4 regions of the Streptomyces sp. NPDC006733 genome follow, and region 3 is predicted to be linked to each of the others. Evidence: riboswitches for the same ligand, from Rfam matches in the RefSeq annotation. Region 3 holds a riboswitch; each other region holds the start of a gene.

Region 1 (7,185 bases), on a different contig from region 3:
CCCACGCCCAACCCCAGACGCAGCCGTACGCCCAACCCCAACCGCAGACCCACACCCACACCCAAGCTCAGACCTACGCGCAGCCGTACGCCCAGCAGCAGCCGCCCTACGGCGGCCCGAACATCTGACCCACCCGGCGCTCCCCTGCGCCCGGTCCGCGCCCCACCCGCACTCTGGCCCGCGCCGGAACATCGCAGTAGCGTCCAACCATGTCCGAGCAGCGCGAACATGCCGCCGAGGCCGAGCGGCTCCTGCGGAAAGTCCTGGAGTACCCCGACGACCGCGAGGAGCTGCTCCTCGCCGCCGCCGCGCAGTGGATCCTGGCCGAGCTCCCGGCCGAGGCCCTGCCGCTCTACGACGAACTCCTCAACCCCGCCTCGGACCCTCCCTCGGACCCGCCCCCCGACCCCGTCTCGAACCCGGCCCTGGTCCAGGCGCTCAAGGTCTCCGCCCTGTGGGACACCGGCGCCGAGCAGGCGGCGCGCGAACTGGCCGTGATGGTCCGCGCGCAGGCGCCGGCGAGCCTGCCGCCGTGGCAGATCATCGGCGAGACGTTCGAGGTGCACGACGACCTGCCGGCCGCCGCCGCGTGGCTCGAGGACGCCACCGACCACTTCCTCTCCCCGGACGAGGTCACGTACGAGGCCCGCAGGATCCTCATCACCCGGCACCGCGTCCGCCGGCTCCTCGGCGAGGCCCACGACGACCGGGACCACCTCGCCGACTACGTCCACAGCGCCCCCGTCACGCTCGACGAGCTGCACGACCCCAAGCGCCTCTGGTCGCTGGGGTCCGACGACCCCGCCGAGGTCCGCCGCGAGATCGAACGCCTCCGCGCCGAACTGGCCGACCACCGGGCCGCCCTCTCCCGCCCCTACCCGCTGGCCGTCCTGTACTGGCCGGAGGCGGAACTCATCGCGCTGCTCACCCGGTACCCGGTCTTCGCCGCGGACTACGGCAGCTACCCCGAGCACCTGCGCAGCGTCGAACAGGCCCTGCACGCCCTCTCCGCCACCGGCGCCCCGCACCTCGGCGTCGTCACCGCCACCCTCCCCACGTACGAGGCCTACGCCCGCACCCAGTCCCTCCCGCCGGCCACCCCGTCCCTTCCCGCGGCCTACGCCACCTCCCTGGCCGCCCGCGGCCACGCCACCCCCTGGCCCCCACCGCGCACCGCCCCCTGCTGGTGCGGCGCCCCCACCCCCTACGGCGAACACTGCGGCAGACCGGGTTACCCGTAGGAAGGTGGAGTTCGTGGACTGCGTCCGTTTCCCAGCCCCGGGTAACGGACGGATGTCCTGCCCTTGCCTTGCAACCGCAGCGAGTTGAAGCCGACGCGCTAACGCGAACACTCATACGATATGGCTCATGCGGAACCCTGACTGGCAGTGGGACGAGCTCCTCCTCGCATGCGACCTGGTCGTCGACAACGGGTGGAAGGAGCTCCGCGAGAACGACCTGCGCGTCATGGACCTCTCCGATCTCCTCCAGGTCCTTCCCCTTCACCCCGCCGCGATCAGGGGAGAGCGGTTCAGGACCACCGGGAGCGTGAGCCGGAAGACAACCGATCTGGCCAGCGCCCATCCCTCCTACCCCGGGGTGCCCACGCGTGGCGGCAGACTCGACAAGGAGGTCATCGCAGCGTTCCTTGCACGCCCGGCGGAAATGCATGCTGCCGCCGAACGGCTGCGCGTCGCGGCTGTTGAAGGAACGTTGCTGCCCGTGGCTCCCGGCGGGGACGCCGACGACGAGAGTCCGGACGCGCCCGAAGGCCGCCTGCTGGCGCGACTGCACCGGGTGCGTGAGCGTGATCCGAGGCTGCGCAGGCGGAAGATCCAGAAGGTCCTTGATTCGGGCGGGGACCTGAGCTGCGAGGTGTGCTCCTTCAACTTCGCCAGGACGTACGGAACGCTGGGCGACGGATACGTCGAAGTGCACCACGTCGTTCCTCTCCACGCTTCGGGGGAGACGGTGACGTCGCTCGATGACCTCGCACTGCTGTGCTCGAACTGCCACCGCATGTGTCACCGCAGCGCCGGCGCAGGGGAGCCCTGGCGCACACCCGCGACTCTGCGGGATCTCGTCCAGCGCGAGGGCAGACCGGGCACCGCCTGACCCGGCGGCGGTAAGAGTGGGGTCAAGGGGGTGCCACGCCCCGGTGATCGGCGGGGGTGGGGCCACTACGATGCAACCGCGCGCCATATGCGGTGCGGGCAGGGCAGCGGAGGATGGGGGCGGTCGGTCGTGGGCTGGTATGTGTGGGCCATTGCGTGGGTCGTCCTGTCGGGCGGCGGCTGGTGGGGGAACCGGTTCCGGCACGCCATGCGCACGCGGCACGAGCGGAAGGTCGAACTGATCTCCGCCGAGGGCGAGAAGCAGCGGGCGCTGCAGGCGGCGAACCGGCCGCCGGAGGCGATCTGCGGCTGCACGCACCATCTGGCCAAGCACGACAAGCAGGGCAAGTGCCACGAGGTGGTGCAGGCGCCGACCGCGTGGGACGCGGAGAAGAAGCCCGTCTCGTACGAGGCCCGGCCGTGCAACTGCCAGCAGTACATCGGCCCGCGGCCGCTGGAGACGCTCTACGCCGAGGACATCGTCGACCTGTCGTAGCGGTCCCGGGCGGCACGGAACAGAACATGCCAACGGCCCTGGTGCGGGGGGTCACCGGGGCCGTCGGGTTTTGCGGGTGGTCCGTGGGGCGTCGTCCGTCAGATGTCGACGCCGTGGCCGCGCAGCCAGGACGTCGGGTCGATCGGGTCGCCCGCGCCCGGGCGGACCTCGATGTGCAGGTGCGGCCCGGTGACGTTGCCGGTGGCGCCGACGCGGCCGATGGTGTCGCCCGTGCCGACCTTGCCCGAGGTCCGCACCATGGTGGAGAGGTGGCAGTACCAGATCTCGGTGCCGTCATCGAGCGTCAGGATGACGCGGTAGCCGTACGAGCCCGCCCACGCCGCCGAGGTGATGGTGCCGCTGTGGATCGCGGCGACCGGCGTGCCGGTGGGGGCCGCGAAGTCCTGGCCGGTGTGGGTGTTGGCCCACAGGGAGCTGGACTGCCCGTAGCTCGCGGTGAGCGAGTACGAGGCGACCGGCTTGGTGTACGAGGCCGCGAGCACGGCGAGGCGTTCCGCCTCGGCCTTCGCCGCCGCGGCCTCCGCCGCCTGCTTCTTGGCGGCGGCCTCCGCCTTCGCCGCGGCCGCCGCGTCGCGCACCTTCTGCGCCGCGGCCTCCTTGGCGGCCGTCGCCGCCGCTTCGCCGGCGGCGGCGTCGCGCGCCGCGCGGTCCGCCGCGTCCCGCTCCTGGGCCACGTGGTCGAGGATGCGCAGGCGCAGCGTCTCGCCCGCGTCCGCCGACCAGGTGGGCGTGGTGGCGCCGGCCGGGGTGGCGGACGCCGCCGTCGCCGGCGCGGGGTCCGGGTCGGCCGACGGGGTGTCCGGCAGGTCGGGCAGGTCCGGGAGGGAGATCGGCACCGGCGACTTGTCGGCGGCCGCCGCCATACCGCCCGCGCCCATCGCGGCCACGGCCGCGACGCTCAGTACGGTCGAACCACGGGCGAGGGAACGCTGCTTGGGAAGCCGGTGCCTGTTCCGGTCCGGAGCGGCGGAGTCCGCGGAGGGGCTCCATTCGTCCCATTCCCCGGCTTCCGGAGCCTCGGGCGATGGGGCGTAGGCAGGGTGATTCGACGCCACGGGTGGCGCTCTCCTTTCCTTCCTTCTCGCCTACCGGGTTAGCTGACGGGTTCGGAGCAGGAAGGTCTCCTACGGGCCGCCTCATGACGAGGGCGGTCCGATTCACCCCAAGTAGTGGGTCCCCGGTTCCCGCGGACGGGATTCGGCAAGCGCACGGTGCCGCCTCTACGGCGGCAGTGACGACCGCGCTGCGTTATCGAACGGTAATTGAGCCAGGGGCCTTTTCCAAGCCGAAAGGGGTAGTTGGCGCAGGTGATTAAAGGGGTGGAATGGAAGTAATCGGGCGAAGGAGGATGATCGGAGTGATCCGACGGTGATGTGAGCGTGTGTCAGTTGTTATGCGGAGCGAGGTGACTCCGTCGCGGAACGTGACGAAGCCCCGGCCGGAGGGTTCCGGCCGGGGCTTCCGTACACGTCACTTCACCCACTTCACGTCACCTCACGCGAAGGGGATCAGCCCTGGAGGTTCCGGCGGCGGCGCAGGCCGAGGAAGGCCAGCGCCACGCCCAGCGCGACCAGGACACCCGCGCCCGCGGCGAGCGTGCCGTTGCTCCCGTTCGCACCGGTGCGGGCGAGGGAGCCCTTGGTGTTGACGGGCGGCGCGTCCGTGGTGGCCTGCGCCGCCGGACTCTTCGTCGTAGACGACGCCGACGGGGTCGGCGTGGCGGAGGTCGTCGCCGCCGGAAGGCCGGACGGCTTACCGGTCGGCGTGGTGGCCGGGGCCCCCGGCAGGACGGTGAGGTTCCGCCCGGCCGAGGCGATGACGCTGGTGTTGCCGCTGCTCAGAGCGGTCTTGGCGGTCAGGTTGAGGACCTTGGCCGTCGTGGGCTCCTGGCCCGTGGGCACCGCGAGCTTGAGCTTGTAGTGGTACGTCCGGTCCCCGGCGAGACCGGCCGGGATGTCGGGGAGCAGCCACGTGTTGACGTGGTCCGGGGCCGCGACGTCGACCCAGCGGCCGGAGATCCACACGAACAGGTCCAGCTTCTGGGCACTGCCCCCGAGCGCGGTGACCTCGGTGCGCAGGGACTTGTCGTAGTGGCCGCCGCCGTTCTGGTTGTCGACGTCGAGCGAGAAGATCGCCGGCTTCGCGGCCGACACCTGGGTGGCACCGCCGAACCGGTCCGTGATCGTGCCGATCCGGATCGCGGGGCTCGCCTGGAAGGTGACGGCGGGGATGCTGTGCGAGGGGTTGCTCTCGTAGCCGCCGGTGTCGAACGTCAGGGTGAGGTTGCCGTCGTTGGAGGGGAAGCTCTTGGCGAGCCCGACGGTGACCTTCCAGGTGTAGGTGGCCTTGGCCGGGATCGAGAAGCGGCTGAACTTCTCACCGTGCGGGCGCAGGGTCAGCACGACCGACGGCCCCTGGCTCCCCACCGCCACGTCGGTGGCGGGCGCCGTGACCGGCACGACCGCGACGTTCACCTGGGAGCTGTCGATCGGGCTCCCGCCGACGGGGATGCCGAGCACGTTCGCGCTGAACTCGACGGCCGTGTCGTTGCCGTTCGTCGCGCTGACGGTGTAGGACTCGGTCGCTCCGCCCCGGACGAGCGGGCCGGCGGGCGTCGGGGCGCTGAACGCGATGCTGAGCGGCTTGGCGGCCAGGGCGTCGGCGTACGCGGCGGCCGGCAGCAGCGCCGTACCGCAGACGGCGGCGACGACGGCGACCGAGGTGACGGCGGCGAGGCGTGGACGGCGCGACAGGGTGGTGGCAGACATGGTGATCCCCCCAGGGAACAGGAACGTGGTGGTGTGGAGCTGGATTTTGCGCCCCGCCCGGTGGTCCGTTCAGCGTTCCCGTTCGGTTCCTGCGGCTTGCGATAGGAGGATCTTCACACGCGGTCGATCCCCGCAGCATGCGGGAAGCGTCACCTCCGCGTAACAGCGGGAACCGGCCTCCCCAGCAGCGTCGTTCACCTTCCAGAACGCCTCCAGAACGCCTCCGGAACGCCTCCGGGACCACCCGGCGGCGCACTCTTCACCGGTCTGGACCACTGCCAATTCGCCTGGCCCTTGGCAGGGTTGGCGCGCGGGCCCCACCATGGGCAAGCCCCACCCGATGGTCATGCACCCACCCCACCATGACGTCCCAGGGAGCCTCCATGGACCGCACGCCCGGCAATCCCGGCACCTCCGGCAACCCCGGCAACCCCGGCACCTCCTCCCCCGCCGCCTCCCGGCGCGCCCTGCTCCGCGGCGGCCTCGCGCTGGGCGCCGTGGCGGCGGCCGGGCTCGCCAACTCGGTGCACGCCGACGCCGGGACCAGGGCCGCGGCCGGGGCGGTGGACTATCCGTCGGCCGTCTGGTCGCCCGCGAGCACCAGCAATTACACGGCGTCGAACCGCCCCACGAGCTATCCGGTCAACCTCGTGGTCATCCACGTCACGCAGGAGGACTACGCCGACACCATCCGGCTCTTCCAGGACCCGGCGCACGCGGCGAGCGCGCACTACGTCGTCAAGTCGTCGAACGGGGCGATCGGGCAGTGCGTCCGCGAGCGGGACATCGCCTGGCACGCCGGCAACTGGGGCTACAACACGCGCAGCATCGGCATCGAGCACGAGGGGTGGGTGGACCAGCCGGCGTACTTCACGACCGCGATGTACCACTCCTCCGCCGCACTGACGGCCGCCATCTGCGACAAGTACGGCATACCCAAGGACCGCGACCACATCATCGGCCATGTGCAGGTCCCCGGCACGGACCACACCGACCCCGGGCCCAACTGGGACTGGGTGCGCTACATCCGGCTCGTCAACGGGGTCTGACGGCGAGCGCACTTCGGCGAGCACCTCGGGAACACCTCGGGAGCCCTTCCGGAGCACTTCGGAAGCGCTCGCGGTAAGCACACTCCGAGAGCACTTCAGGCACACAGGTGCCGTTGTGACGAAATCGGAACACAGCGGCTACAGATCCTGGACAGTAACTTATTCGGGAATTACCGCCGATCCCTGAGCAGTTGCCCGCAGTTCGCGCCCAGGAATCCCGCGTCCCCCGACCCGGCGAATGCGCTTTAACGTTTCCGCTGATGAACCGTCGCTCACACGTACGTCAACCTGCGAAAACCCACCCCCCACCCGGATCTCTTCCGTCCCACGCGCTACCCCGTGGGTCCGCGAATAGCTTTCGGAAATGAAAAAAGCTGTGTCTTTTTCACCGCCTTCCCGATTCCTCTCCACAAACCCTGCCCGCTGCCTCACGATGTGACACGGGCGGCCTCAAGACGGGGAGATCTGACGGTCGCGCCTATCCCACCGCAACCCAGTTCATTGGAATTAGGGAGGGCCGGGGGGCGCCTCAGAGGGCTGCCCCGGCATGCCCTCCCGGGGGAGGAATCCATGGGTCGAACGACCCGCCTTGCCACCGCGTGTACCGCCGCGGCGATGCTCACCCTCACCTGGCCGGCGGCCGGCGTGAGTACCGCGGCCACCGCCGCGGCCGTCACACCCCGGATCGATCTGCGGGTGCTCGTCGTCGACGACGGCGGGCCGGCCACGCAGGCCAT
Region 2 (7,185 bases), on a different contig from region 3:
CCGCGGCCGTTCTCGTACGCGTCCCGCACGCCGGCCAGGCCGACGATGCGGCCGCCGGTGGGCAGGTCGGGGCCCGGCACGAAGCGCATCAGCGTCTCGAGGTCGGCGCCCGGGTGCTTGATCAGGTGCCGGGCCGCGGCGATGACCTCGCCGAGGTTGTGCGGCGGCATGTTCGTCGCCATGCCGACCGCGATCCCGGAAGCGCCGTTGACCAGCAGGTTCGGATAGGCGGCCGGGAGCGTGACCGGCTCCATCTCCTGGCCGTCGTAGTTGGGCGAGAAGTCGACGGTGTCCTCGTCGATGGACTCCACCATCAGCGTGGCGGCCCCGGCCATCCGCGACTCGGTGTAGCGCATCGCGGCGGGCGGGTCGTCGTTGCCCAGGGAACCGAAGTTCCCGTGCCCGTCGACGAGCGGCAGGCGCATGGAGAATCCCTGCGCCATGCGGACGAGGGCGTCGTAGATGGAGGCGTCGCCGTGCGGATGCAGCTTGCCCATCACCTCGCCGACCACGCGGGCGCACTTCACGTAGCCGCGGTCGGGGCGCAACCCCATCTCGTTCATCTGGTAGACGATGCGCCGGTGCACGGGCTTGAGCCCGTCACGGGCGTCGGGCAGGGCGCGCGAGTAGATGACCGAGTAGGCGTACTCGAGGAAGGAGCCCTGCATCTCATCGACGACGTCGATGTCGAGGATGCGCTCCTCGAAGTCGTCGGGAGGTGGGGTCTTCGTGGTGCGGCGGGCCATCGCGGCTGCTGCTCCTTTTCCTGGACCTGGACGGGGCTGACGCGGACCATTGTGGACCGGCCCGCTGACACTGGTGACCACCGCCCGGCATAAGCGTGCCGTGAGCGGGAACTTCGCGTGGTGTCGGCACGCTTGCCTAGAGTGTCAGCACTCGACCACGACACGTGCATACGACCGGAAGGACAGCTTGCCCATGGGTCTCACGGCCACGTCGGACGGCACACCGCCGCAGGACTCCGACGGCCTGACAGCAACCGAACACCGTTTGGCGAACGGCCTGCGTGTGGTGCTCTCCCAGGACCACCTCACCCCGGTCGCCTCGGTGTGCCTCTGGTACGACGTCGGTTCCCGTCATGAGGTGAAAGGCCGGACCGGACTGGCCCACCTGTTCGAGCACTTGATGTTCCAGGGCTCGGCCAGTGTGCAGGGCAACGGTCACTTCGAGCTGGTCCAGGGCGCGGGCGGTTCGCTCAACGGCACCACCAGCTTCGAACGCACCAACTACTTCGAGACGATGCCGGCCCACCAGGTGGAACTGGCGCTGTGGCTCGAGGCCGACCGGATGGGCAGCCTGCTCACCGCGCTGGACGAGGAGAGCCTGGAGAACCAGCGCGACGTCGTCAAGAACGAGCGCCGCCAGCGGTACGACAACGTGCCGTACGGCACGGCCTTCGAGCGGCTGACCGCGCTGGCCTACCCGGACGGCCACCCGTACCACCACACCCCGATCGGCTCGATGGCCGACCTGGACGCGGCCTCCCTGGAGGACGCGCGGGCCTTCTTCCGCACGTACTACGCGCCGAACAACGCGGTGCTGGCCGTGGTCGGCGACATCGACCCGGAGCAGACGCTGGCGTGGGTCGAGAAGTACTTCGGCACCATCCCCGGCCACGACGGCAAGCCCACCCCCCGCGACGGGTCGCTGCCCGACGTGATGGGCGGGCAGCTGCGCGAGGTCGTCGAGGAGGACGTGCCCTCCCGCGCCCTGATGGCCGCGTACCGGCTGCCGCACGACGGCACCCGGGAGTCCGACGCGGCCGACCTGGCGCTGACGGTGCTCGGCGGCGGCGAGTCGTCCCGGCTGCACAACCGGCTGGTGCGGCACGACCGCAGCGCCGTGGCGGCCGGCTTCGGCCTGCTGCGGCTGGCCGGCGCCCCGTCGCTGGGCTGGCTGGACGTCAAGGCGTCCAGCGGCGCCGAGCTGACCGACATCGAGGCGGCCGTCGACGAGGAGCTGGCCCGCTTCGCCGCCGAGGGCCCCACCCCGCAGGAGATGGAGCGGGCCCAGGCCCAGCTGGAGCGCGAGTGGCTGGACCGGCTCGCGACCGTGGGCGGCCGGGCCGACGAGCTGTGCCGCTTCGCGGTGCTCTACGGCGACCCGCAGCTGGCGCTCACCGCCGTCCAGCGGGTGCTGGAGATCACTCCGGAGGAAGTGCGGGCCGTCGCCGCGGCCCGGCTGCGCCCCGACAACCGAGCCGTCCTGGTCTACGAGCCCACCGGCTCGCCCGACGAGGCGGCCGAAGAGACCGAGCAGGAAGGCGCGGACCAGTGACCGACGTCGCCGCGACCATGACGTTCCACCCCCAGCCGCAGCCCGGCGCCCCCAAGCCGTGGGCCTTCCCGGCCCCCGACCGCTCCACGCTCGGCAACGGGCTGACCGTGCTCACCAGCCACCGCCCCGGCCAGAAGGTCGTCGCGGTGGAGGTGCTGCTGTCGGCGCCGCTGGACGCGGAGCCCGAGGGCCTGGACGGCGTGGCCACGATCATGGCCCGCGCCTTCTCCGAGGGCACCGACAAGCTCACCGCGGAGGAGTTCGCCGCCGAGCTGGAGCGCTGCGGCGCCACCCTGGACGCGCACGCCGACCACCCGGGCGTCCGGGTCTCCCTGGAGGTCCCGGCCTCCCGCCTCGACAAGGCCCTCGGGCTGCTGGCGGACGCCCTGCGCGCCCCGGCGTTCCCGGACAGCGACGTCGAGCGGCTGGTCAACAACCGCCTCGACGAGATCCCGCACGAGCTGGCCAACCCGGCCCGCCGCGCCTCCATGGCGCTGTCCGCCGAGCTGTTCCCCGCGCACCTGCGCTGCTCCCGCCCGCGCCAGGGCACCGAGCAGACGGTGGCGCGGATCGACGCGGCGGCCGTCCGGGCGTTCTACGAGGCGCACGTGCGCCCCGCCACCACCACGGCCGTCGTCGTCGGCGACCTGACCGGCATCGACCTGGTCGCGCTGCTGGACGAGACGCTCGGTGAATGGACCGGCTCGACCGCGCAGCCGCGCCCGCTGCCGCAGATCACCTCCGACGACACCGCGCGCGTGGTGATCGTGGACCGGCCGGGAGCGGTGCAGACGCAGCTGCTGATCGGCCGCACCGGCTCCGACCGGCACGACCCGGTCTGGCCGGCGCAGGTGCTCGGCACGTACTGCCTGGGCGGCACCCTGACCTCCCGCCTGGACCGGGTGCTGCGCGAGGAGAAGGGCTACACGTACGGCGTGCGGGCCTTCGGCCAGGTGCTGCTGTCCACCCCGGAGGGCACCGGCGCCTCGCTGCTCGCCATCAGCGGCTCGGTGGCCACCGAGGTCACCGGACCCGCGCTGGCCGACGCCTGGCAGGTCATCCGCACCCTGGCGGCCGAGGGGCTGACCGACGACGAGCGCGACGTCGCCGTGCAGAACCTCGTCGGTGTCGCCCCGCTGCGCTACGAGACGGCCGCGGCCGTCGCCGGCACGCTCGCCGACCAGGTCGAGCAGTTCCTGCCGGACGACTTCCAGGCGCAGATGTACGCGCGCCTGGCGCGGACCGGCACCGTGGAGGCGACCGCCGCGGTGGTCAGCGCCTTCCCGCCGGAGCGCATGGTCGTCGTCCTGGTGGGCGACGCCTCGGCGATCGAGGGGCCCGTCACGGAGCTGGGCCTCGGCCCGGTGAAGGTCATCGCGGCCGGCTGACCGGCTCCGGCCGCGACAGCCGGCGGAACCCCGGCGCTCCCCTTGGGACGCCGGGGTTCCGGGCGTTTTGGATCTTTATCGGCCCGCAAACCGTCCTTGTGGCGAACGCAACAAATCACCTGATCTGTTTGGCGTAACCCGGGCGGTCCGATTAGCGTCCTCCTGCTGCCCGTCACCATCCGCCGCGTCCTGCGGCAACCGGGCAGTGATCGCCGAGTCCCCGTCAGGCGCGAGCCTGGGGAGCCGGGGACCCACGTCCCTGGGGTGAATCGGGCCGACCCCGCCGTGCGGGGCAGCCCGTAGGAGACCTTCCTGCTCCGAACCCGTCAGCTAACCCGGTAGGCGAGAAGGAAGGAAAGGATCTCGCCGCACCCATGGCGTTCAACGTTCTGCCCGCGCCCAGCGGGAAGCACCGCCGTCCCCGTCGTGCCGCTCTGCGCACCGGGACCACCCTGGCCGGCGTCGCGGTCCTGACCGCGGCCGGCACCTTCGGGGCCACCGCCGCCACCGCGCTCTCCACGCCGGGCGACGTCGCTCCCCAGGCGATCGAGGACATCGCGTTCGCCCGCGCCGTCACCGCCTCGGACAGCCTCGCCGACTCCCTCGCCGCCCAGGCCGCCGCCCAGCACAAGGCGGCCGACGAGACCAAGCGCAAGGCCGCCGAGGCCAAGCGCAAGGCGGACGAGGCGAAGCGGCTGGCCGACGCCGCCGCGAAGAAGGCCGCCGCCGAGGCGAAGGCCAAGGCGGACCGCGAGGCCGAGCGCGTGGCCCAGGCCCGCGCCGCCCGTGACGAGGAGCGCAGGAAGCTCAACTCCTTCGTGCTGCCCGTCGACAGCGGCATCGGCACCGAGTACAAGGTCGCCGGCTCCATGTGGTCCTCCGGCTACCACACCGGTGTCGACTTCACCGCGTCCACCGGCACCCCGGTGCACGCCGTCGGCGCCGGCACCGTCGTCACCGCGGGCTTCGACTCGGCCTACGGCAACAACGTCGTGATCCGCCACAGCGACGGCATCTACACGCTCTGCGCCCACCTGTCCTCGCTCAGCGTGTCGGTCGGCCAGACCGTCACCACCGGCGAGCAGATCGGCCTGTCCGGCGCGACCGGCAACGTCACGGGACCGCACGTGCACTTCGAGGCCCGCACCACGGCCGAGTACGGCTCGGACATCGACCCCGAGGCGTACCTGCGCTCGCACGGCGTCGCCATCTGATCCCTCCCGGATCCCAGCACTCCCGTCCCCCCTCGAAGGCCCCGGCTCCCCGCCGGGGCCTTCGTGCTGCCGTGGCGCGGTGCCGCCGTGCTGTCCAAAAATAATCCATGAATTCTGGACTGCGGTCGGAATCGCGGATGTGCTGGAATAGAGTCGCCGAAGAATACGGGGAAATGAATGGAGACCGGCGATGCGGAATCGGGTGTGAACGGGACGGACGGCGCGGGGCGCCGTATCTCCGCACAGGTCGTGTGCACCGCGATCCGTGACGACATCGTCGGCGGTTTCTACCCGCCGGGCAGCCGGCTCACCGAGGAGCTGCTGGCGAGGCGCTACGGCGTCTCCCGGGTCCCGGTGCGCGAGGCGCTGCGCACGCTGGAGTCCGAGGGGTTCGTCAGGACCCGGCGGCACGCGGGCGCCTCCGTCGCGGAGCCGACGGAGCAGGAGGCGGCCGACCTGCTGGAGATCCGCGGGCTGCTGGAGCCGCTGGGGGCCGCGCGGGCCGCCCAGCGGCGCACGGACGCCCACCTCAAGGTGTTGCGCGGGCTGGTGCGGCTGGGCCAGGAGCGGTCCCAGCAGGGCCAGCTGTCGGACCTGCCGTCGCTGAACGGCTGGTTCCACGAGACGCTCGCCCAGGCCTCGGGCAGCGCCACCCTGGCCGCCCTGCTCACCCAGCTGCGGCACAAGATCGCCTGGGTGTACGGCGAGGGCGAGCCCGGCCGGGCCGTCGAGTCCTGGGAGGAGCACGGCGCCATCGTCGACGCGGTGGCCCGCGGCGACGCGGAGCGGGCCCGCAGGATCTCCGCCGGACATGTGGAGCGCGCGGTCGCGGTGAGAACTCCGAAACATCCTGTATACGCGGCGCGCCGGAGGAATTAACAATGGCGCCGTATACAAGTGGGCAGAATTATCGGCGCTCGGAAACGGAGCCGGAAACGTACTCTTCAACGCGCCCGGAAACGGCGCGCGGAATGGAAAAGGCGGGGCCGCGTTATCCCGTCGGACAACGCGGCCCCGCCCATTCCCGCACGGGCATGCGCCCAGGGGTTCAGACGGCCTCGGGGAGCTCCTCGAGACCCTCGGAGACCAGCTTGGCCAGCCGGTCGAGTGCGGCGTCGGCGCCCTCGGCCTCCGACGCGAGCACGACCGGCTCGCCGCCCTGCGCGCCCAGGCCGAGCACGGCCAGCATCGAGGCGGCGTTGACGGCGTTGCCGTCCGCCTTCGCGATCGTCACCGGGACGCCGGCGGCGGTCACCGCGCGGACGAAGAGTGAAGCGGGGCGGGCGTGCAGGCCCTCGGCCCAGCCGACGGTGACACGGCGCTCAACCATGGTGTAGCCCTTCAGGTCGTTCCTGTTGTCTAGACCAGTTTCGCACGGGGAGAAGACTGCTCAGACACCTCGACGCAGCTCAGCCTGCCCGCTGCGGGGAGCCGACGCCAGACGGACGCGCCCGGACAGCATCGAGCCGGCCGGGCGCACGAGGTCGCTACCCTGACCCCATGACGACTCCGGCCTCCCGCCCCTATCCGGTGCACTGGGAAGCGGACGTCGTCCTGCGCGACGGCGGCATCGCCCACATCCGGCCCATCGGCCCCGACGACGCCCAGCGGCTCGTGGACTTCTACGAGCAGGTCTCCGACGAGTCGAAGTACTACCGCTTCTTCGCGCCCTACCCCCGGCTCTCCGACCGGGACGTGCACCGCTTCACCCACCACGACTACGACGACCGCGTGGGCCTGGCCGCCACCGTCGGCGACGAGTTCATCGCCACCGTCCGCTACGACCGCATCGACGCCGACGGCCGCCCGGCCAGCGGCGACGCGTACCGCGCCGAGGTGGCCTTCCTCGTCCAGGACGCCCACCAGGGCCGCGGGGTGGCCTCGGCGCTCCTGGAGCACATCGGGGCGGTCGCCCGTGAGCGCGGCATCCTGCGCTTCATCGCCGAAGTGCTGCCCGCCAACCGCAAGATGGTCAAGGTCTTCACCGACGCGGGCTACACCCAGCAGCGCAGCTTCACCGACGGCGTCGTCCACCTCGAACTCGACCTGGAGCCCACCGAGGCGTCGGTCCAGGTCATGCGGGCCCGCGAGCACCGGGCCGAGGCGCGCTCGGTGCAGCGGCTGCTCACCCCGCGCTCGGTGGCCGTGATCGGCGCGAGCCGGCGGCCCGGCGGCGTCGGCCGCACCCTGCTGCGCAACCTGGTCGCGGGCGGCTTCACCGGCCGGGTGCACGCGGTCAACAGCTCGTTCCCCGAGGGCGAGAGCACCCTCGACGGCGTCCGCGC
Region 3 (7,185 bases):
CCTATCGGACACCGGTCTTCCCACAGGACACGAGTGTTGGCTACCGTGCCGGACCAGACGGTCCGTCCTCCCCTTCGGCAACACGCCGTCACGGACCGTCTCCGCTGAGTGCGGCCGCGAGGCCGCAGCCGGGGACCCATCAGCACCACTGGGGTGAATCGGCCCGCACGGGGCCTCCCGCGAGGGAAGTCCCGCACGGACCGTAGGGCGACCTTCCGACAGCCCGAACCCGACAGCTAACCCGGTAAGCGGTTCACGGAAGGGCTTCTGCCTTGGCGTCGCACCGCAAACCCCGCCCCGGCATCCGCGCAGGGCTGCTCACCACGGCCGGCCCCCGTGCGGCCGTCGGCCTGACGGCGGCGGCCCTGGCCACCGTCACCCTGCTCGGCGAGACGGCGAGCGCGGCACCCGCGCAGCCGCAGCCGCCCTCCATCGAGGAGGTGCAGGCGAAGGTCGACGCGCTCAACCATGACGCGGAGGTCGCCACCGAGCGCTACAACGGCGCGAAGGAGCAGGCCGACCTGCAGAGCTCCAAGGTCGAGACGCTGCTGAACCAGGTCGCGCAGCGGACGGCGGCGCTGAACGACGCGCGGCGGGTGCTGGGCCAGTACGCGGCCGCCCAGTACCGCAGCGGCGGCGTCGACTCGACGAGCACCTTCCTGCTCTCCGACACTCCGCAGGAGTTCTTCGACCAGACGCATCAGATGAAGCGGATGACGGGCAACCAGAAGGACGCCGTCGAGACGTTCCGCGTCGAGCAGGCCACCACGACGCAGAAGCGCGGTGAGGCGGTGAAGGGCCTCGAAGCGCTGAACACGTCACGGACGAAGCTGGAGACGGAGAAGCAGACCGTCAAGGCGAAGCTGGCGGAGGCCCAGCGGCTCCTCAACACCCTGACCGCCCAGGAGAAGGCCCGGCTGGCCGCGGCGGCGGCCAAGAAGGCGGAGGACGACCGCAGGCGCGCCGCCGAGATCGCCGCCAAGGAGAAGGCCGCGCGGGAGGCCGCCTCCAAGGAGGCGGCGAAGGACCCCGGGGGCGACACGGGGACCGGCACCGGCGGATCGTCCGGCACGGGCACCAGCTCGTCCCAGGCGGAGAAGGCCATCGCCTTCGCCCAGCAGCAGATCGGCAAGCCGTACGTGTGGGGCGCCACGGGCCCGAACTCGTTCGACTGCTCGGGGCTCACCCAGGCGGCCTGGAAGGCGGCCGGCATCGACCTGCCGCGCACCACCTGGGACCAGGTGAAGTCGGGCGACCGCGTCTCCACGTCGGAGCTGCGCCCCGGGGACCTGATCTTCTTCTACGACGACATCAGCCACGTCGGCCTCTACATAGGCGACGGCAACATGATTCACGCGCCGCACACCGGCACGGTTGTCAAGATCGCACCCATTACCCAGATGCCCATCTATGGGGCCTCGCGTCCGTCTTGATCCGGACAAGACGGTCACAATAGGTAAGGTAACGATGCGATTTCGCTCACCTTCCGAAGGAAACTTCCCAACAACGGCCCCAGTTGGCTACGGTGACCCGCTAGGCAGATCGTTCCCAAGCCGGCGCAGTGCCGACGGCGAACTGCCTCCGCTGAATGCGGCCGCGAGGCCGGAACCGGGGACCCACACGCAAGACTTGGGGTGAATCGGGGCGAACGTCCGCACAACGGACGCCAGCACCGTAGGGCAGCCTTCCACAGCCCGAACCCGTCAGCTAACCCGGTAAGCGGACCACGGAAGGAATGTCTGCCTTGGCGTCGCACCGCAAACCGCGCCCGCGAATACTCGCCTCCACCGGCCCCCGCGCCATGGTGGGCCTGACCACGGTGGCGCTGGCCACCGTGACCCTGCTGAGCGAGTCCGCGAGCGCCGCGCCCGCGAAGCCCTCCATCACGGAGGTCAAAGCGCAGATCGACGACCTTCGCGAGAAGGCCGAAGTCGCCACGGAGCACGCGAACGCGGCGAAGGAGAAGACCGACCAGCAGCGCGCGAAGGCCGACCTGCTGCTGGCCGAGGTCGCGAAGAAGACGCAGAAGCTGAACGAGGCCCGCGAGACCCTGGGCCAGTTCGCCGCCGCCCAGTACCGCGAAGGCGGCGTCGACCAGACCACCGCCCTGCTGCTCTCCGACAACCCGGAGAAGTTCCTCGAGCAGTCCCACCTCGTGGACCGTGTGTCGGCCACGCAGGAAGAGGCCATCAAGGAGTTCCGCACCCAGCAGACCGCCGCGACGACCGAGCGCACCAAGGCCGCCGCCAGCGTCGCCGACCTCGCCGCCGCGCAGACCAAGCTGGCGGCCGAGAAGAAGAACGCCGCCGCCAAGCTCGCCGACGCGCAGAAGCTGCTCAGCAGCCTCACCGCCGAGGAGCAGAAGAAGGTCAAGCAGCTCGACACCCAGCAGTCCGGCAGCGGCAACAGCGCGTCCTACACGTACAACGGCCCCGCCAGCGGCCGCGCCGCCCAGGCGATCAGCTTCGCCCTCGCCCAGCGCGGCAAGCCGTACGTCTCCGGCGCCACCGGCCCGAACTCGTACGACTGCTCGGGCCTCACGCAGGCCGCGTACCGCTCGGCCGGCATCAGCATCAGCCGCACCACGTACACCCAGATCAACGACGGCCAGCGCGTCTCGCAGTCCGCGCTGCGCCCCGGCGACCTGGTGTTCTTCTACTCCGGCATCAGCCACGTGGCCATCTACCTGGGCAACGGCGAGATCGTGCACGCCCCGCACCCGGGCGGCGTCGTCGAGGTCGGCAAGATGAGCTGGATGCCGTTCGCCGGCGCAGTGCGCCTCGCCTGACCCCTTGGCCCGGATCACCGGTCGGCCGGTCCTCCTGCTCGCCACCGCCGCTGTGGGCGGTCTGGTCCTCGCGGCCGGTGCGCTGCGGGCAGGGGGCGGCCGATCGGTGTTCGACGGCTCGGACGGCTCGGGCCCGCTCTCGTACCACGGCGGCTACCTCGCGCTGCTGGCCCTCGCGTGCGTGGTGGGCGGCGCGCTGCTCGCCGCGCGCTACCGCCGGGCCGTCCAGCACATCGACAGCCCCGACCCGGCCGCCGAACGCCTCAAGGACGCGGCGCTGCCGCTGCTGACCGCCGCCCTCGTCCTGGTGCCCGTCGCCGTGCTCCTCAGCCACCGCAGCGAACCGGCGGGTGCCGAGCCGCGGAACGAGCCGATCCCCACCGCGACGCCGAGCGGGCCGCCCGTCAGCGAGCAGCCGGCACCGCCGTCGGACGCCACCGGACAGCCCTCGGACGGATCGTCCTTCGACCTGTTCCACCTGCTGCTCCTCGTCGGAGCGGCGCTGGCCGCAGCCGTGATCGTCGTCGCGCTCGTCCGCTGGCTGCGCTGGTACCTGGCCGGCCGGTCCGGAGCCGGCCTCCAGCTGATCCCCGGCAGCCCCGACGCCGCCGGGAACGCGCTCGCCGGCGCCGTCGACTCCGGCCGCCGGGCCCTGCACGGCGAGGACGCGCGCGCCGCCGTGATCGCCTGCTACGCGGCGATGGAGACCACCCTCGGCCGGTCCGGGATCGCCCGGCTCGACTCGGACAGCCCCACGGACCTGCTGCACCGCGCGGTCGCCGGCGGCACCCTGACCGGGACCGCTGCCGGGGAGCTGACGCAGCTCTTCCGCGAGGCGCGGTACTCCAGCCACCCGATGGACGACGGCCACCTGCGACGGGCCGGCGCCGCCCTCGACACGATCGCGGCCCAACTGGCCGCCGCGGCACGGGACGCGGAGAGCCCGCAGGACGCCACCGTCGCCACGGCCCCGGCAGGTGACCGGTGACCCCGGGCTCCACGCGCCACACCCTGCTCGTGCTCGGCACGTTCGCGGCCGGCACCGAGGCCGCCCTCGCGCTGGCCGGCGGGCTCGCCGCGGCCGGCACCGGCTTGCTGGTCCTCACCGCCGTCGCCCTGCTCACCGCCCGCTACACGGCCGGCTTCGACTCCCAGGACCAGGGCTACCGCAGACCGGTCCGGCTGCTGGGCAGGAGAACGCCCCGGCTGGGCGACTGGGGCCGGGCGGTCGCCCTGGGGACGTCCGCCGAGAACGGCTGGACCCAGACCCTGCAGCCCGGCGTCCAGCGGCTGTACGCGGCCCGGCTCGCCGAACGGCACGGGATCTCGCTGCTCGCCCAGCCCGAGCGGGCCGCCGCCGTGGTCGGCCCCGAGCTGTGGCCCTGGATCGACCCCCGTGAGCCCGCCCCGCACGGCACCATCCCGCCGCAGGTCCTGCGGGCCGTCCTCGACCGCCTCGACGAGCTGTGACCAGGACCGCCGTGCCCCATCGGAACCACTGAACCGCCGAACGTCCTCCCAGGAGCACCGTGACGACCATTCAGCCGGCCCAGCCCATCGACCGACCCACGGAAGCTCAGGCCACCGTCGACCGACCCGCCGACACCCATCCCGCCGGTGCCCGCCCCGTCACTCCCGCGCACCCGGCCCTGACACCGCGCGAGGCCGGTGAGCGCGCCCGCCAGGTGCTCGCCGAGATCGAGCGCGCCGTGGTCGGCAAGCCCGAATCCCTCGAACTGGTCATGCTGGGGGTGCTCGCCGGCGGCCATGTCCTCATCGAGGACCTGCCGGGGCTCGGCAAGACGCTGCTCGCCCGCTCTTTCGCCACCACCCTCGGACTCGACTTCCGCCGCATCCAGTTCACCCCCGACCTGCTGCCCTCCGACGTGTCGGGCGCGCCCTTCTACGACCAGCGCAGCGGCGAGATGGTCTTCCGGCCGGGCCCGCTCTTCACGCACCTGCTGCTGGCCGACGAGATCAACCGGACGCCCCCCAAGACCCAGGCGGCGCTGCTGGAGGCGATGGCCGAGGCGCAGGTCTCGGTCGACGGCGTCACCCGGCGGCTGCCGGAGCCGTTCGTCGTCATCGCCACGGCGAACCCCATCGAGTACGAGGGCACGTACAGCCTGCCCGAGGCGCAGTTGGACCGCTTCCTGCTGCGCGTCAGGATGGGGTACCTGCCGCCCGCCGACGAGGCGTCGATGCTCCGCACCCGCCTCGACCGGGCCGCGCCGGAAGCCGTGCTCGACACCCTCAGCACGCCCGCCGAGGTGCTCGCCATGCGGGCCAGCCTGGAGAGCGTCGAGGTCGACGACGACCTGGTCGCGTACGTCGTCGCCCTCATCGGCGCGACCCGCGCCCACCCGCAGATCCAGGTCGGCGCCTCGCCGCGCGGCGGTCTCGCGCTGGTGCAGCTGGCCCGCGCCCGCGCGGTGCTCGACCGGCGCGACTACGTCACCCCGGAGGACGTGAAGGCCCTGGTCGTCCCGGCCCTCGCGCACCGCGTCACGCTGCGGCCCGAGCTGTGGGTGCGGCAGATCAACGCCGACGACGTCATCGCCGAGGTCGCGCGGTCGGTGCCGGCGCCGCAGACCCTGCCCGCCGACAAGCGCCGCCCCGACGGCGGCGTCCCGCGGCAGGCAGCGCGGCCGTGACCGCGGGCCGACAGCCGCCGGGGAGGCCCGCCACCCGGCCGGCCGCCGTCCCCGCGCACATCGCGCGGGCGCTGGGCGGCCCGCCCGACGCCGGCGCCGACGAGGTGGCGGAGCCCGCCGAGCCGCCGGCCCCGCCGCCGCCCGGCTGGCGGATCGGCGAGCGCGCCCTGCGGCTGCTCACGGTGGCCGCCGTGGCGGCGGCCGCCGCCCTGCTCACCGGCCACGCCTGGCTGCTGGCCCTGGCGGCGGGACCGGTCGTCCTGCTGGTGCTGGCCGGACCGGGAGCCGCCGCGAGCGGAGCCGGCCGCCCGACCCGGCTGGCGGCCGCCGTCGAGACGGAACCCGACCGCTGCTTCGAGAACGAGGACATCGCCGTCCGGATCCGGCTCGACTTCGACGGGGCGGCCGGCTGGATCGACCCGGGCATCACGCTGGGCCCCGGCATCGAGCTGACCGCGCTCACCGTCGACGGCCCGGTCGTCGCACTCGCCCTCACCGCCCGCCGCTGGGGCCGCTGGAGCCTGGGCACGGTCGACGTGGACGTCTACGACACGGGCGGCCTCGCCCGCCGCACGGTCCGCGCCGAACTCGGCGAGATCCAGGTCTTCCCGGTGCCCGCGCAGGCCTCCCTCACCCCCATCCCGGTCCGGCTGCCGGACCGCCTGGGCGAGCACACCGCCCGGCAGAACGGCGACGGCATCGAGGTCGTCGGGGTGCGCCCGCACATCTGGGGCGAACGGCAGCGGCGCATCCACTGGCCCTCGACCACCCGGCGCGGCAGCATCCAGATCAACCAGTTCGCCGCCGAGCGCACGGCCGACACCGTCGTGCTGGTCGACGCCCTCGTCGACTTCGTGGACCCCGCGACCCGGACCTCGGGACTGGACGAGACGGTCCGCGCCGCCGCCGGCCTCACCCGCGCCTACCTGCGCAGCCACGACCGCGTCGGCCTGGTGTCGATCGGCGGCACGCTGCGCTGGCTGCAACCCGGCTCCGGCAACGGGTACTTCTACCGGATCGTCGAGAGCGTGCTGGAGGTCCGCAAGGACCTCGGCTACTCCGTCCCCGCCCTCCAGCGGCTGCCCCCGCCGGCGCTGCCCCGCGGCGCCCTCGTCTACGCGGTCACCCAGCTCGCCGACGAGCGGATCCTCGAAGTGCTGGGCGACCTCGCGCGCCGCGGCAACCCCCTGGTCGTCATCGAGATCCCGACCGGCGCCCCGTACATCGCGCCCGGCGACACCGTCGGGCACCTCGCCCGGCGGCTCTGGCTCGCCGACCGGGCGGCGATGCGGTTCGCGCTGCGGGAGCGCGGGATCCCGGTCGTCGCCCAGTCCGCGGGCAAGAGCCTCGACCTGGCCCTCGCCCCGCTGCTCCGCACCCGAATCCAGGGCAGGACCCGATGACGCAGGACCCGATGACGCAGAGCACTGCCGCAGCCCTCCCCCAGGTGCCCGTCTGGCCGATGCGCGGCCTCGGGGTCGCGCTCGCCCTCGCCGCCTGCGATCCGCGCATCGGCGCTTCCCCCACCCCGGCCGAGGTGGTGCCACCGCTCGCCGCGGTCGCGCTGGCCTGCTGGGCGGCCCCGCCGCTGGTCCGGCGCCCCGTCCAGTACTCGGCCCGCAGGACCGCGCTGCTGTCCCAGCACCGCAACACGGTCTTCGCCGTCGGCTGCGTCGTCCTGGCCGCGTTCAGCACGCCGCCGGTCTGGCTGGCGTCGTGCGTCGCGGCCCTGCTGCTGACCTA
Region 4 (7,185 bases), on a different contig from region 3:
GCAGGTCCGAGGCCTCGGAGGCGGCGTGCGCGACGGCGAGCGAGACGCCGAGGATGGCGTTGGCGCCGAGCGAGGACTTGTCCGGGGTGGCGTCCAGGTCGAACATCGCCTGGTCGATCAGCCGCTGCTCGGTGGCGTCGTAGCCGACCAGCTCCGGGCCGATCTGCTCGATGACGGCGAGAACGGCCTTCTCGACGCCCTTGCCCATGTAGCGGCTCTTGTCACCGTCGCGAAGCTCCAGGGCCTCGAAGGCTCCGGTCGAGGCACCGGACGGCACGGCCGCGCGGCCGGTGCTGCCGTCGTCGAGGCCGACCTCGACCTCGACGGTGGGGTTGCCTCGTGAGTCGAGGATTTCCCGGGCTACGACGACGTCGATGGACGGCACGAGTGTCTCCTTCAGGCTGTGTACAGCTGATGCGTGTCTCTCTGCGCTTTGCGACACGAGCCTAACCGCCCGGGGAGGGTGGACCCGTCGATCGGCCGACCCGCGAGACGAAAAGGGGCCCAAAGGCTGACAACAGGTGACCAACGTCGTCTTACGTCCACACGGCGTTCGCCCGCCGTCCGCGTGGCTAAAGCCGAAACCCCGGCCCGGCACGCTCGGGGGGAGTGCGTGCCTGGCCGGGGAGTTTTCGGGGATCAGCCGAGCGGAGGTGCTCAGCCGAGGTGCAGCTGCTGGCCCGGGTAGATCAGGTCGGCGTCGCTGACGATGGACTTGTTCAGCTCGAACAGCTTCTCCCAGCCACCGGCCACGTGCTGCGCCTGGGCGATCTCGGAGAGGCTGTCACCGGCGACGACCTTGTACTCGCCGTCACCCTTCTGGACCGGGGCGGCCTTCTTGGTCTCGACCTTCTCGGCCTTCTTGGTCTCGACCGGCTTGGCGGCCGGCTTGCTCTTCTTCACCGGGGTGCGCTTCTCGGTGCCGCGGCTGGCGGTGTCCGAGGAGTCACGCGACGAGGAGTCCGAGGTGGAGCTCTTCGAGGAGGACGAGGAACCCGAGGTGTCGACCTGGGCGGACTCGCCACCGGCGGTCAGGTTGCCGGCGCCGGCGCAGGCCCAGGCACCGGGACCCTGCATGGCGAGAAGCTTCTCGGCCACGGCGATCTGCTGGCCCTTGGTGGCGAGGTCGGCGCGGGAGGCGTACGCGGTACCGCCCGCGGCTTCCCAGCTGGACTGCGAGAACTGCAGGCCGCCGTAGTAGCCGTTGCCGGTGTTGATGGACCAGTTGCCGCCGGACTCGCACTGGGCGACAGCGTCCCAGGTGGCGACCGAGGCGGCGGAGGCGCCCGTGGCACCCATCAGGGGAACGGCGATCGCGGCGGTGGTGACGCCGGCGAGCGCGGCGATGCGGGTGAACTTGGACGCGCGGCGGTGCTTAGCCATGGTGTTTCATCCTCACCGACGCCTACGAGGTCAGCTGTCGGGTTCGGGCGTGAGTTGCCCGGCTGCGCGGTTCACACCGCGCTGCTCCACCCCAAGCCGGTCCGTCCCCCACGAGTTCGGGTCCGGGCCGGCGGAAGACCTTGGGTCCCCCGCTCCTGCCTACGGCGCTTTCGCGTCGACTGTTCCCGTCGGTCGGCGGCAGGACTCGGCGATCCTGACCGGCGGGGCCCGCTGTGGCGAGCAGTACGACGTTAAGCACACGATCCCGGCGAGGACAAACATCCCCGGGGTGGGCGACATGTCCCCCATCCGACTGAGCGGGCGCACAGATTCGCAGGTCGGAAGGGAGAAATGCGACGCAGTGCAACCGGGCCGTCACAGCCGCCACGGAGACCCTTGTCACAGGATCCGGGGGTGCCGGGATCGTCTCCAGCGGTCCGCCGAGGGTCTCAGTAGCTCAAGTCGAGGTGCTGGCCCGGGAGAATAAGGTCCGGATTGTCCCCAACAATCCGGTCATTGGCCCCATACAGCGCCTTCCATCCACCCTGCAGATGGTGGTCGGCGGCGATGTCGCACAGGTTGTCGCCGGGCAGCACGACGTAGTCGCCGTCGCCCGCCACGTCGCCCTGGCCGGTGTTCTGGGCGCCGTTCGCGTCCCCTGTGCCGGTGGAGCCCGCGAGGCGGTCCGCGTCGCGCGAGGCACGGTCGGTGGCCGTCCCGTCGGCGGTGTCCGGCGAGCCGGGCTTGGCGTGCCGGCCCTGGCTCCGGCCCGGGGTGGTGTCCGCGAGGTCCGAGATGACGGCGGGAGCCTTGGGGGTGGTGGTCGGCGTGGCGGCGGTCGAGCCGCCCGAAGGATCGGTCGCCGGACCGGTCGCCGGGTCGTCCGTCACCGGGGTGCCGGTGGGCGTCGACGGGGTCGTCGGCGCCGTGCCCACCGGCGGCGTCGTGGTCACCGGGGGCGTGGTGGGCGTGGCGGGGGTCGTGGGCACCCCGGGAGCCGTCGGCGCCGTCGGCTTCGTGGCGGGCGTCGTCGGCGTCGTCACGGGGACCGACGGCAGGATCGAGCCCGGGTCGACCGCCGGCGGCGCTCCGCCGGAGACGAGCCCGGCGGGCTCGGCGCAGCCGGGCCAGGCCTCCGGGCCGAGTTCGGCGAGCAGCGTCTCGGCGACCGTTATCTGCTGCGAGCGGCTGGCGAGGTCCGGGCGCTCGGCGTAGACCTTGCCGCCGTACTGCTCCCAGGTGTCCGCGGTGATCGCCAGTCCGCCGTAGAAACCGTTGCCGGGGTTGGCGCTCCACAGGCCGTTGCTCTCGCAGGCCGCCACCTTGTCCCAGACCTTGACATCGGCCGCCTGCGCGGCACCCGCACCGAGCAGCGGCAGGGCGATCCCCGCTCCGGTCACCGCGACCACCACGACGGCGGTCGAGGCCTGGCGCGGTCGGCGATGTCTGCCGTTCCCGGACTTCAGCATGCGGTCACCCACTCCAAAAAAGATCGACTACGGTCCCGCGTCAGCTGCGGCAACCCTGCGATGACCGCAGAACGTAGCGGTGTTGACCATCGCATCACAAGTCGGTGTAGCGATCATCACGCTCAGGTCACGGTCGATTCCGTCCCGTACCTCGCGCACCGGACATTTTTGACGCTCCATCAGGGTTTAGCGGGCGGAAGTGCGGCTTCCGGGGTGAACGCGACCGGCAGCGTCCGCAGTCCGCGCATGATGAGACCACCGCGCCACCGCAGGTCATCGGGGTCCGCCGCCATCCGCAGGTCCGGCAGCCGGGTCAGCAGCGTCGCCAGCGCGGACTGCGCCTCCAGGCGGGCCAGCGGGGCGCCCAGGCAGTAGTGGATGCCGTGCCCGTAGCCGATGTGCTGGTTGTCGCGGCGCGCCAGGTCCAACGTGTCGGGCCCGTCGAACCGGTCGGGATCTCGGTCGGCCGCGGCCAGCACGACGAGCACCGGCTCGCCCTCCCCGATCAGCTGCCCGCCGATCGTCAGCGACTGCGTCGCGAACCGCCAGGTCGCCAGCTCCACCGGCCCGTCGTAGCGCAGCAGTTCCTCCACGGCGGTCTCCAGCAGCCCGGTCTCGCCGCGGGCGATCGACGCCTGGAGCAGGGCGCGCTGTTCGGGATGGCGCAGCAGCGTGTGGACGCCGTTGCCGATGAGGTTGACGGTGGTCTCGAACCCGGCGAAGAGCAGGATGAAGGCCATCGCCGCGGCCTCGTTCTCCGACAGGTGCTCACCGTGGTCGCTGGCCCGGATCAGCCCGGAGATCAGGTCGTCGCCGAGGTCCGCGCGCTTGCGGTGGATCAGCTCCAGCAGGTAGGCGCGCATCTTCTTCACCGACCGGGCGACGCCGCCGCGCGGGCCGCCGCCGTGGCGGATCATCATCCCCGCCCAGTCGCGGAAGTCGTCCTGGTCCTCGGGCGGGACGCCCAGCAGGTCGCAGATGGCGTAGATGGGGAGTGGGAAGGCGAACTCGTGGATGAGGTCCGCCTCCGACTTCACCGCGCCCGTTCCGTCCCGCTGGAGGCCGTCGATGAGCCGGTCGGTCAGTTCCTGCACGCGCGGCGCGAACTCCGCGATCCGGCGCGGGGTGAACGCCTTGGAGACGAGCCGGCGCAGCCGGGTGTGGTCCGGCGGGTCGATGTTCAGCAGGTGCGTCATCAGGTCGGCGCCGCGCTCGCCGGGGATGCCCACCTTGTTCTTGGCGTTGGCGCCCTCGCTGTGGTGGCCCCGGTTCTTGCTCAGCCGCCCGTCCGCCAGCGCCTGCCGCGCGTCCGCGTACCGCGTCACCAGCCAGGCGTCGACGCCGCTGGGGAGGGTGGTCCTGTGCACCGGCGCGTGCTCGCGCAGCCAGGCGTACGCCGGGTAGGGGTCGGCGGCGAACTCCCAGGTGAAGAGGGTGGGGGCGGGGGCGGGCGCGGGGGTGGCGGCAGTCTCGTCAGGCACCCCCTGACGCTAGCCCGTCAGGCGCCCCGCGCCGCCAGCGCGTCCCGGCAGAGCCGGTCGGCGAGCCGGGTCGTCTGCGGCAGCCGGTACTCCGGCGCCAGGGCGAGGACGTGCCGGCAGGCGGTGTCCAGGTCGATGCGGTGCCCTGTCGACACGTAGACCGGCTTGACGCCCCGCCGGGTGCGCAGTGCGCGCCCCACGGTCTCCCCGCCGTCGACGAGCGGGGCGAACGCCCCGCGCTCCGGGCCCAGCGCGGCCGGGTCGTGGCTCCCGGTGAACGGCGTCTTGGCGACTCCGGCCGTCGGGATGCCGGTGATCACCCCGAGGTGGCAGGCGAGGCCGAACCGGCGGGGGTGCGCCAGCCCGTGGCCGTCGCACAGCAGCAGGTCGGGGACGGTGTCGAGCTTGCGCAGCGCCTCGACCAGGGTGGGCAGCTCGCGGAACGCGAAGAGCCCGGGAACGTAGGGGAACGACGTCTCGCCGACGGCCGTGGCCTGCTCCACCGTCGCGAGCGTCCGCGCGTCCAGGACGACGACGGCGGCGGCCACCCGGTCGCCCGTGCCGTTCCCGTCGCCCGCGTAGGCGACGTCCAGCCCCGCGACGAAGCGCGGCCGGCCCGGCCCCGGGCCGACGTGGTCCGCGCGCTCGCGCAACCGGTCCTGGATCTCGCGTGCCTGCGCCTCACCGGCGGGCCACTCGTGCGGTACGTCGATCTGCATGGCAGAACGCTACGTCGCGGGGCACGACGGCCCCGATCCCGGGTCCGGGCTACTCCGCCGCGCGCAGGGCGTCGCGGTAGCGGCGGGCGGCGGCCCGCAGCGCGGACTCCGCGTCGAGCCCGGCGGCGTTGGCCGCCGTCGCGAGCGCCAGCAGCAGGTCGCCCAGCGCCGCCTCGTCGGCCGGGGGCACGACGCCCACGGCGCTCGCGGCGGCGTCCGGCACCGGCAGCCCGGCCCGGCGCGCCCGCGCGCCGAGCTGCGCGGCCAGCGCGAGCGCCGGCTGCCCGACCGGCACCCCGTCGGTCACCGAGTCGCGCTGCTTCTCCACTCCCTTGAGCCGGACCCAGTTCTCCTGGACCGCCTCGGGCGTCTCGGCGATCTCGTCGCCGAAGATGTGCGGGTGCCGGTGGATGAGCTTGTCGACGATCGTGCCGGCGACGTCGTCGATCGAGAACGGCTCCTCCGCGTCGTCCTCGGCGATCCGGGAGTGGAAGACGACCTGCAGCAGGACGTCCCCGAGCTCCTCGCGCAGCGACTCCCGATCGCCGTCCTCGATCGCCTCGACCAGCTCGTACATCTCCTCGATGCCGTACTTGGCCAGGTCCGTGTGGGTCCGCTCGCGGGTCCACGGGCACTCGACGCGGATCCGGTCCATGATCTGCACGAGGTCGAGCAGCCGCGCGCCCGGCAGGTCGTACGAGCCGGGCAGCAGCTCCAGGTCCGGCATCGCGACCCGGCCGGACCCGCCGAGGCGGGCCAGTTCGTCGGTGACCGCCGGGTCGTTGTCGGCGGTCGGGAGATAGACGACGGTCCGCTCACCGGCGGTGGCGTCCACCAACTCCCGCCCCGTCGGCGCGGCGTGCACGAGGCGCACGCCCGCCTCCCGCAGGTACGGCAGCTGGGGGTGGTGCGGGTCCGGGCAGATGACCTGGTCGGCCCCGCGCAGCAGTTCCCACGCGGGCCACGACAGCAGGCCGGGCGCCACCCGGTGGCTCATGGTGAGCAGTACGAGGCGGCCGGGCGCGGGGGTCATCGAGTCGTCCACCGCACGAACCTACCTCCCGCCCCGCGCCCGGCTCCGGGCGGACCGCCTCACGCCCCCTGGACGGCGGGCGCCTCGACCGGGGCGAGCCAGGGCTCGCGCGTGGTGCCGAGCTGCGCCCGCTGGGCGTCCCAGGTGCCGTAGCGGGGGTTCACGTCGATCTTCATCGTCTTCGCGGTCTTCGCGAGCAGCTGGTTCAGCGCCGCGTTCCCCCCGTCGCTGCCCGGCTGCACGCCGAGGCTGCTGATGATCTTGCCGGCCTCGACCTGCAGCCGGCAGAACGCGTCGATGTCGGAGGGCGCGACGTTGTACTTCTCCAGCAGCGCCGGCGCCAGCGCGTCGGCGCCGCCGGCCTGGGCCTCCATCGCGGACCGCATCCGGCCGACGTCGGAGCGGGTGACGGTGACCCCGGCGTCCTTGGCGACGCGGTCCAACAGCCGGGTCACCACCATCGTGCCCAGCGTCTGGCTGGTGAGGTCGCTGCTTCCCTCGATCAGGGCCGCGGCCTGGGGCGACTTCTCCTGCGCGGTGCGGACCGCGTTGACCTTCGACTGGAGGTCCGAGACGGAGATCGTCTCGTTCTCCACCACGGCGGCGGCCCCCGCGTGCGGGGTGCCGCACGCGCTGATCACAGGGGTCATCGCCACGAGTGCGGCGGCGGCGAGCGAGACGGCGGTGCGTCGGCGGACCATGGTGCCTCCCGGCATGGGATCGAGCGGCGGTGCTTCGACCTTGCGAAGATCGAGGATATGGAGCGGACCGCCTCCATATCCAGCACTCGGCCGAACTCGGGCCCACGCGGCGGATCACGGACCGGTCAACTCGTGGGCAGCTTCTCCTTCGGGCAGGTGTTCAGCTGCTCGCGCATCGCGTCCTTCTCGGCCGCGGTGACCCACACCCCGTACTTCTTCTTCACGGCGACCTGGCGTGCCACGTAGGCGCAGCGGTACCCCTTGTTCGGCGGCAGCCACGTCGCCGCGTCACCGTCGCCCTTGGAGCGGTTGGCGGACGCGTCGGCGGCGATCAGATTCATCGGGTCGTTGGCGAACTGCACCCGCTTGTCGGTGTCCCACTGCCCGGCGCCCTTCTGC

What was found. Region 3 has a riboswitch for cyclic di-AMP ahead of ABZ721_RS16470 (NlpC/P60 family protein). Riboswitches for the same ligand answer to the same signal wherever they lie in the genome.
Region 1: linked by a shared signal. The riboswitch ahead of ABZ721_RS00055 (M23 family metallopeptidase) and the one ahead of ABZ721_RS16470 (NlpC/P60 family protein) in region 3 are both predicted to bind cyclic di-AMP.
Region 2: linked by a shared signal. The riboswitch ahead of ABZ721_RS24190 (M23 family metallopeptidase) and the one ahead of ABZ721_RS16470 (NlpC/P60 family protein) in region 3 are both predicted to bind cyclic di-AMP.
Region 4: linked by a shared signal. The riboswitch ahead of ABZ721_RS01880 (transglycosylase family protein) and the one ahead of ABZ721_RS16470 (NlpC/P60 family protein) in region 3 are both predicted to bind cyclic di-AMP.

Annotation. Positions count from the first base shown of each region.
Region 1 is NZ_JBEYJD010000001.1:9,874-17,058, reverse strand. Features, by position in the region: gene ABZ721_RS00075 (PrsW family glutamic-type intramembrane protease) at 1-128, shown strand, start outside; gene ABZ721_RS00070 (hypothetical protein) at 210-1,241, shown strand; gene ABZ721_RS00065 (HNH endonuclease) at 1,369-2,115, shown strand; gene ABZ721_RS00060 (hypothetical protein) at 2,203-2,610, shown strand; gene ABZ721_RS00055 (M23 family metallopeptidase) at 2,709-3,509, opposite strand; cyclic di-AMP (ydaO/yuaA leader) riboswitch at 3,699-3,844, opposite strand; gene ABZ721_RS00050 (LPXTG cell wall anchor domain-containing protein) at 4,140-5,399, opposite strand; gene ABZ721_RS00045 (N-acetylmuramoyl-L-alanine amidase) at 5,783-6,448, shown strand; gene ABZ721_RS00040 (hypothetical protein) at 7,019-7,185, shown strand, end outside.
Region 2 is NZ_JBEYJD010000028.1:20,884-28,068, reverse strand. Features, by position in the region: gene ABZ721_RS24205 (DNA topoisomerase IV subunit A) at 1-746, opposite strand, end outside; gene ABZ721_RS24200 (pitrilysin family protein) at 940-2,298, shown strand; gene ABZ721_RS24195 (pitrilysin family protein) at 2,295-3,686, shown strand; cyclic di-AMP (ydaO/yuaA leader) riboswitch at 3,887-4,045, shown strand; gene ABZ721_RS24190 (M23 family metallopeptidase) at 4,061-4,900, shown strand; gene ABZ721_RS24185 (GntR family transcriptional regulator) at 5,078-5,779, shown strand; gene ABZ721_RS24180 (HPr family phosphocarrier protein) at 5,949-6,230, opposite strand; gene ABZ721_RS24175 (GNAT family N-acetyltransferase) at 6,401-7,185, shown strand, end outside.
Region 3 is NZ_JBEYJD010000016.1:97,444-104,628, forward strand. Features, by position in the region: cyclic di-AMP (ydaO/yuaA leader) riboswitch at 93-267, shown strand; gene ABZ721_RS16465 (C40 family peptidase) at 273-1,433, shown strand; cyclic di-AMP (ydaO/yuaA leader) riboswitch at 1,573-1,738, shown strand; gene ABZ721_RS16470 (NlpC/P60 family protein) at 1,736-2,788, shown strand; gene ABZ721_RS16475 (DUF4129 domain-containing protein) at 2,793-3,776, shown strand; gene ABZ721_RS16480 (hypothetical protein) at 3,773-4,258, shown strand; gene ABZ721_RS16485 (MoxR family ATPase) at 4,438-5,442, shown strand; gene ABZ721_RS16490 (DUF58 domain-containing protein) at 5,439-6,845, shown strand; gene ABZ721_RS16495 (hypothetical protein) at 6,857-7,185, shown strand, end outside.
Region 4 is NZ_JBEYJD010000001.1:413,679-420,863, reverse strand. Features, by position in the region: gene eno (phosphopyruvate hydratase) at 1-385, opposite strand, end outside; gene ABZ721_RS01880 (transglycosylase family protein) at 658-1,383, opposite strand; cyclic di-AMP (ydaO/yuaA leader) riboswitch at 1,388-1,560, opposite strand; gene ABZ721_RS01875 (transglycosylase family protein) at 1,833-2,852, opposite strand; gene ABZ721_RS01870 (cytochrome P450) at 3,032-4,333, opposite strand; gene ABZ721_RS01865 (endonuclease V) at 4,351-5,052, opposite strand; gene ABZ721_RS01860 (nucleoside triphosphate pyrophosphohydrolase) at 5,102-6,085, opposite strand; gene ABZ721_RS01855 (SurA N-terminal domain-containing protein) at 6,145-6,786, opposite strand; gene ABZ721_RS01850 (HNH endonuclease family protein) at 6,912-7,185, opposite strand, start outside.